One region of the Enterococcus sp. AZ177 genome, then DNA from elsewhere that is predicted to be linked to it. Evidence: a T-box and tRNA genes for the amino acid it is inferred to sense, from the RefSeq annotation. Region 1 holds a T-box; the other holds one or more tRNA genes.
What was found. The T-box of region 1 lies ahead of argS (arginine--tRNA ligase). A T-box ahead of a tRNA ligase gene usually reads a tRNA of that ligase, here a tRNA-Arg.

Region 1 (3,402 bases):
CGGTATCTCCGCTGCTAAGGCATTTGCTTGGGCACATGATTTACCGCTGATTCCAGTCAATCATATGGCTGGGCATATTTATGCGGCTCATTTTGTAGAACCTTTGCAGTTTCCGTTAATGGCATTATTAGTGAGTGGTGGTCATACGGAATTAGTTTACATGAGAGAGACAGGTTCTTTTGAAATCATCGGTGAAACAAGAGATGATGCTGCAGGTGAAGCATATGATAAAGTCGGCAGAGTTTTAGGTCTAACCTATCCAAGCGGTAAAGAGATCGATGAACTGGCCCACCTTGGAGAAGATACGTACCATTTTCCACGAGCTATGATGAAAGAAGACAATTATGATTTTAGTTTTAGTGGTTTAAAAAGCTCATTTATCAATACGGTTCATAATGCTGAACAACGCAGTGAAGAATTGATAGTAAAAGATTTAGCCGCAAGTTTTCAAGCGAGTGTTATCGATGTTTTAGCCGATAAAACGATTCGAGCTTGCAAAGAATATCCTGTCAAACAATTAGTGATGGCAGGTGGTGTTGCCGCAAATATAGGTTTGCGTGATCGTTTAAGCAAAGAAGTGACGGAAGAACTGCAAGGCGTAACATTTATCGTGCCACCACTTAGACTATGCGGTGACAATGCAGCGATGATTGGTGCTGCTGCATTTGTCGAAGCTGAAAAAGCTCATTTTGCTGATTACCACTTAAACGCGGATCCTAGTTTATCCTTTACGACCATCTAAACATTAAAATCAACAGACAAGACTAGGCATAGAGAAAAATATTTGTTATAATGAACCAAGTTTAATAATGATTCATCGATAAAGAGAGTACTTCATTAGCTATTATTCAAGCGATTTCGGGAAGGTGCAAGCCGAAAATAATCAAATGAAGGAAGCGCACTTTTGAGAATCTGCCAAGGCAGACGGCTATCTACCGTTAATAGATTAAGTGGGTTGGTCTTTATAGAGGACGAACAATTAGAGTGGTACCGCGGGAAAATCTCGTCTCTGGTGTTTTTTAACACTAGGGATTTTTTTGTTTATCACGCCACTTCGTTTTGATATCGTTGATGCAAATCAAGTAGAAAAGAATCATTTTATAATGTGTCAGAAAGTCAGGTTGCTTTGCTTATATTTTAAGAAATGAATCACTAAGTTTAACTCTGGTAAACTATTGAATCACCAATCCACTTTGATTTAAAAAAGTAGGACCCATTTCTCAAAATCAATGATAATGCAGCTAGAATAAATAATTCAAATCACCTATTAGGAGGATAACTATGAATAACAAAGAAATCGTAGCAAAAGCCATTTATGAAGTGGTAAAAGAAGATTTATCATTAGAAACCGTTACCCAATTATTGGAAAATCCTAAGTCAGTTGATCACGGAGATGTAGCGTTTCCAGCTTTCTCATTGGCGAAAGTCTACCGTAAAGCACCGCAACAAATTGCAGCTGATTTAGCTGAGAAAATTGCTGGAACAGACTTTGAAAAAATCGAAGTGGTTGGACCTTACCTGAACTTTTTCATGAATAAAAAAATGGTAAGTCAAACAGTCATCGGTCAAATTGCAAAAGAAAAAGGACACTACGGAGATAGCTCGATCGGTAACAAAGGCAATGTACCAATCGATATGTCTTCACCTAACATCGCGAAACCAATTTCAATGGGGCATTTGCGTTCAACAGTTATTGGGAATTCAATTGCGTTTATTCTTGAAAAGAGTGGTTATACACCTATTCGTATCAATCACTTAGGGGATTGGGGCACTCAATTCGGTAAATTGATTGTGGCTTATAAAAAATGGGGTTCAGAAGACGGAGTCAAATCGGCGCCAATCACTGAATTATTACGTCTGTATGTTCAATTTCATGAAGAAGCTGAAACACAACCTGAACTAGAAGAAGAAGCACGCGCTTGGTTTAAAAAACTAGAAGAAGGCGATGCTGAAGCCACTGAATTATGGAAATGGTTCCGTACAGAATCACTAAAAGAATTCGACAAAATCTATGCAATGCTAGAAGTTTCCTTTGATTCATACAACGGAGAAGCTTTCTACAACGATAAAATGGACGAAATTGTAACAATGCTAGAAGAAAAACATCTATTGCAAGAAAATGAAGGAGCTGAAATCGTTGATTTATCTGCATATGACCTAAATCCAGCGCTAATCAAAAAATCAGACGGTGCAACGCTTTATATCACACGTGATTTAGCGGCGGCTGTTTACCGTAAACGTAATTATGATTTTGCCAAAGCGATTTACGTTGTCGGAAATGAACAAAGCAATCATTTCAAGCAATTAAAAGCTGTTTTAAATGAGCTTGGATTTGACTGGTCCAAAGAGATGCATCACGTACCATTCGGTTTGATTACACAAGGTGGCAAAAAACTATCAACGCGTAAAGGGAAAATCGTTTTGCTTGAAGAAGTGTTGAACGAAGCAGTTGAACTGGCGAATAACCAAATTATGGAGAAAAACCCTGATTTACCGAATCGAGAAGAAGTGGCGAGACAAGTTGGAATTGGTTCTGTTATTTTCCACGATTTAAAAAATGATCGTTTGAATAACTTTGATTTTGTTTTAGAAGAAGTTGTTCGTTTTGAAGGTGAAACAGGTCCGTATGTACAATATACACATGCACGTGCAATGAGTATTTTAAGAAAAGCTGATTTCACAATCGATGAGACGAAAGAGTATGCCTTAGATGATAAAGATAGCTGGGAAGTTGTGAAACTATTGCAAAAATTCCCAGAAGTTGTCATGCAAGCTGCTGAAAAATACGAACCATCAGTTATTGCAAAACATGCGATCCAAGTTGCTCAAGCCTTCAATAAATACTATGCACATGTCAAAATTTTAGCTGAAGATGAGCAAAAAGAAGCGCGTTTAGCGTTAGTGTATGCGATGGCAACGATTATTAAAGAAGATTTACGCTTACTTGGTCTACATGCGCCGAATGAAATGTAACGAGCAAAAAAGCTGAGGCAAAAGGACAGTAATTCCTTTTTGACTCAGCTTTTTTTAACTAAAAAACCTACTTTTCTGGCATTATTTAATTAGTCCAATTTTGTTGCATTTGGTCCAAAAGATCGATAACGTCTTTTGTTAAAAAGAGAGAACGATTGGATATTTCTCCTTCGATCATTTTAATCATATTAGTGATTTCGTAGTTTAAGGCTTGAGTACTATCCCCAGAAACAATTGTTTCCACAGTTCCGTCATTAAAGAAAATTTTTGCTTCATCTGCTCGTGGATACTCGTTGATCACAATATAAGCATCTTCAAAAGCGACAACTCCTTGTTTGGGCATTTTTGCTTGGAAACTTAAGGAAACTGTCGCCATTTCTTGTACATCGTTTTGTAAGATCGTCGCTGATTGTTCGTCTACACCAGTTG
Region 2 (3,402 bases), 1.4 Mb from region 1:
GGAGCTTGACTGCGAGACTTACAAGTCGAGCAGGGACGAAAGTCGGGCTTAGTGATCCGGTGGTTCCGCATGGAAGGGCCATCGCTCAACGGATAAAAGCTACCCTGGGGATAACAGGCTTATCTCCCCCAAGAGTCCACATCGACGGGGAGGTTTGGCACCTCGATGTCGGCTCGTCGCATCCTGGGGCTGTAGTCGGTCCCAAGGGTTGGGCTGTTCGCCCATTAAAGCGGCACGCGAGCTGGGTTCAGAACGTCGTGAGACAGTTCGGTCCCTATCCGTCGCGGGCGTTGGAAATTTGAGAGGAGCTGTCCTTAGTACGAGAGGACCGGGATGGACTTACCGCTGGTGTACCAGTTGTTCTGCCAAGGGCATTGCTGGGTAGCTATGTAGGGAAGGGATAAACGCTGAAAGCATCTAAGTGTGAAGCCCACCTCAAGATGAGATTTCCCATTTCTTTAAGAAAGTAAGACCCCTGAGAGATGATCAGGTAGATAGGTTGGAAGTGGAAGTGCAGTGATGTACGGAGCGGACCAATACTAATCGGTCGAGGACTTAACCAAAGAAACGAAATAAAAAAGAGTTTCGGAATGTTTGATTACTACTTCAATCCAGTTTTGAGTGAATAATCACTCAACTAAATAGCAACAACACCCAGTGTGGTGGCGATAGCGAGAAGGATACACCTGTTCCCATGCCGAACACAGAAGTTAAGCTTCTTAGCGCCGATTGTAGTGAAGGGTTTCCCTTTGTGAGAGTAGGACGTCGCCACGCTAAAGTGTTGTCTTGGAGGTTTAGCTCAGCTGGGAGAGCACCTGCCTTACAAGCAGGGGGTCGGCGGTTCGATCCCGTCAACCTCCATTTTTTGAGCCGTTAGCTCAGTTGGTAGAGCATCTGACTTTTAATCAGAGGGTCGCAGGTTCGAGCCCTGCACGGCTCATAGAAATATTTTGCGGGTGTGGCGGAATTGGCAGACGCACTAGATTTAGGATCTAGCGCCTTACGGCGTGGGGGTTCAAGTCCCTTCACCCGCATTTTTAGTCTCGTTTTATAACTAGGCGATTATAACGCCGGCTTAGCTCAGTTGGTAGAGCATCTGATTTGTAATCAGAGGGTCGAGGGTTCAAATCCTTTAGCCGGCATCCAGACTGCGGAAATAGCTCAGTGGTAGAGCACCACCTTGCCAAGGTGGGGGTCGCGGGTTCGAACCCCGTTTTCCGCTTAGCCTTTTCAAAACGCCGGGGTGGCGGAACTGGCAGACGCACAGGACTTAAAATCCTGCGGTGAGTGATCACCGTACCGGTTCGATTCCGGTCCTCGGCATTGCTTTGAAGCACTATGAATGGCAATTCTAAAATTGACAGAATAGATGTGACAAGTACGAAGCAGATGAACACATCTGACTTTGATCCTTGCTTTAGCACCCATAGCTCAACTGGATAGAGTGCTTGACTACGAATCAAGAGGTTAGGGGTTCGACTCCCTTTGGGTGCATAGTTGAAATGTTTGACTACGGATTAGAAGGTTCAGAGAATTAGTCCCTTTTAAGCGTCTAGTCTTTTTTTATTATTATAGCTACGGGAAGTAGCTCAGCTTGGTAGAGCACTTGGTTTGGGACCAAGGGGTCGCAGGTTCGAATCCTGTCTTCCCGATTTAGAGAACAGAGTGATTACTCTGTTCTTTTTGTTTGGTTAAATAATTAGCTATCTAAATTTATTTATCTTTTCTTATCAAATTAGGCATTCTCCTTTATTAAACAGTTGAAGTTATGTATAATTAAGGTCAGTATTAGTCAAGGGAAAAGGATGAGTGTGATGAGTAATCAAAATACTTCGGATTTAATAGAAGCATATTTAAAAAAAATTCTTGAAGAAAGTAGTAAGATTGAGATTCGTAGAGCTGAAATGGCTCATTTATTCAATTGTGTTCCCTCCCAGATTAATTATGTTATCAACACACGTTTTACAATCCAACGTGGCTATTCTGTAGAAAGTAAACGTGGGGGCGGTGGATATATTAGAATTGCCAAAGTTCAAATTTCTGATAGTGATCAATTACTAAAACAAATTGCCCAATTCACAGGTAGTGAACTTTCAGAAAAAGATGCGCTGACGTTTGTACAAAAGTTGTATGAAGAAGATGTAATCAGCAAAAGAGAAGGAAATCTGATGTTATCTGTTTTAGGAAAATCAGTTTTAGGTAAAGCAGGACCAAATGAAGAATATTTACGTGCTCAATTGATGCAGTCGTTTTTAGAACGTTTGAGCTACGAGGAGGAATGATAGAATGGATGAATTATTTACAGAAAGTGCCAAGGCGGTACTAGCTATTGCACAAGAAGAAGCAAAATATTTTAGGCATCAATCTGTGGGTTCAGAACACTTATTATTAGCATTAGTGTTAGAACAAAATGGAATTGCAGGGAAGTCATTACGCCAGTTAAACGCAGATAAAAACGATATTCGTGAAGAAATTGAACACTTAACTGGATATGGAACTGTTAAGGCTTATCCTAAAGGTACGTATTTACCTTATTCTCCTCGAGCAAAACAAATATTTGCTTATGCAGGTGATGAAGCGAAGCGTTTAGGTGCACCAAATATTGGGACAGAACATATTTTGCTAGGGTTATTAAGAGATGAAGATATCTTGGCTTCACGTATTTTATTGAATTTAGGGTTAAGTTTATCTAAAATGCGTCAATTGCTAATGAAAAAAATAGGTGTTACAGATCCACAAATGAGTGGGAATGTAGGACGCCGTCGTAATAGTCAAGCTCAAAAAGCTGCACCAAAAGGAACGCCAACTTTAGATTCCTTGGCGCGTGATTTAACTAAGTTGGCACGTGAAAAAGATTTAGATCCAGTGGTTGGACGTTCACAAGAGGTTAGACGTTTGATCCAAATTCTAAGTCGCCGTACAAAGAACAATCCTGTTTTAGTTGGTGAGCCTGGTGTGGGTAAGACTGCAATTGCTGAAGGGCTGGCTCAAAAAATTGTGAATGGTGAAGTTCCTGAAGATATGCTGGAAAAACGCTTGATGATGTTGGATATGGGCGCTTTAGTTGCTGGTACCAAATATCGTGGTGAATTTGAAGATCGTTTAAAAAAAGTAATCGATGAAATTTATCAAGACGGAGAAGTAATTTTGTTTATCGATGAATTGCATACCTTGATAGGTGCCGGTGGTGCAGAAGGTGCAATCGATGCATCAAATATTTTAAAACCAGCACTTGCAAGAGGAGAATTGCAAACGATTGGTGCAACAACATTGGATGAATACCAAAAATATATTGAAAAAGATTCAGCGTTGGAGCGTCGTTTTGCTCGTGTACAAGTGGATGAACCGACTGCAGAAGAAGCTGAAGAAATTTTAAAAGGGTTACGTTCTCGTTATGAAGAA

Region 2: it encodes a tRNA-Arg, which carries the amino acid that the T-box ahead of argS (arginine--tRNA ligase) is inferred to sense. The anticodon was not compared.

Annotation. Positions count from the first base shown of each region.
Region 1 is NZ_CP172944.1:1,276,100-1,279,501, forward strand. Features, by position in the region: gene tsaD (tRNA (adenosine(37)-N6)-threonylcarbamoyltransferase complex transferase subunit TsaD) at 1-742, shown strand, start outside; T-box leader at 809-1,014, shown strand; gene argS (arginine--tRNA ligase) at 1,282-2,973, shown strand; gene IGJ34_RS06230 (Gfo/Idh/MocA family protein) at 3,059-3,402, opposite strand, start outside.
Region 2 is NZ_CP172944.1:3,109,219-3,112,620, reverse strand. Features, by position in the region: rRNA gene IGJ34_RS15290 (23S ribosomal RNA) at 1-563, shown strand, start outside; rRNA gene rrf (5S ribosomal RNA) at 659-774, shown strand; tRNA gene IGJ34_RS15280 (tRNA-Val) at 789-861, shown strand; tRNA gene IGJ34_RS15275 (tRNA-Lys) at 868-940, shown strand; tRNA gene IGJ34_RS15270 (tRNA-Leu) at 953-1,034, shown strand; tRNA gene IGJ34_RS15265 (tRNA-Thr) at 1,070-1,142, shown strand; tRNA gene IGJ34_RS15260 (tRNA-Gly) at 1,151-1,222, shown strand; tRNA gene IGJ34_RS15255 (tRNA-Leu) at 1,238-1,323, shown strand; tRNA gene IGJ34_RS15250 (tRNA-Arg) at 1,421-1,494, shown strand; tRNA gene IGJ34_RS15245 (tRNA-Pro) at 1,579-1,652, shown strand; gene IGJ34_RS15240 (CtsR family transcriptional regulator) at 1,815-2,282, shown strand; gene IGJ34_RS15235 (ATP-dependent Clp protease ATP-binding subunit) at 2,287-3,402, shown strand, end outside.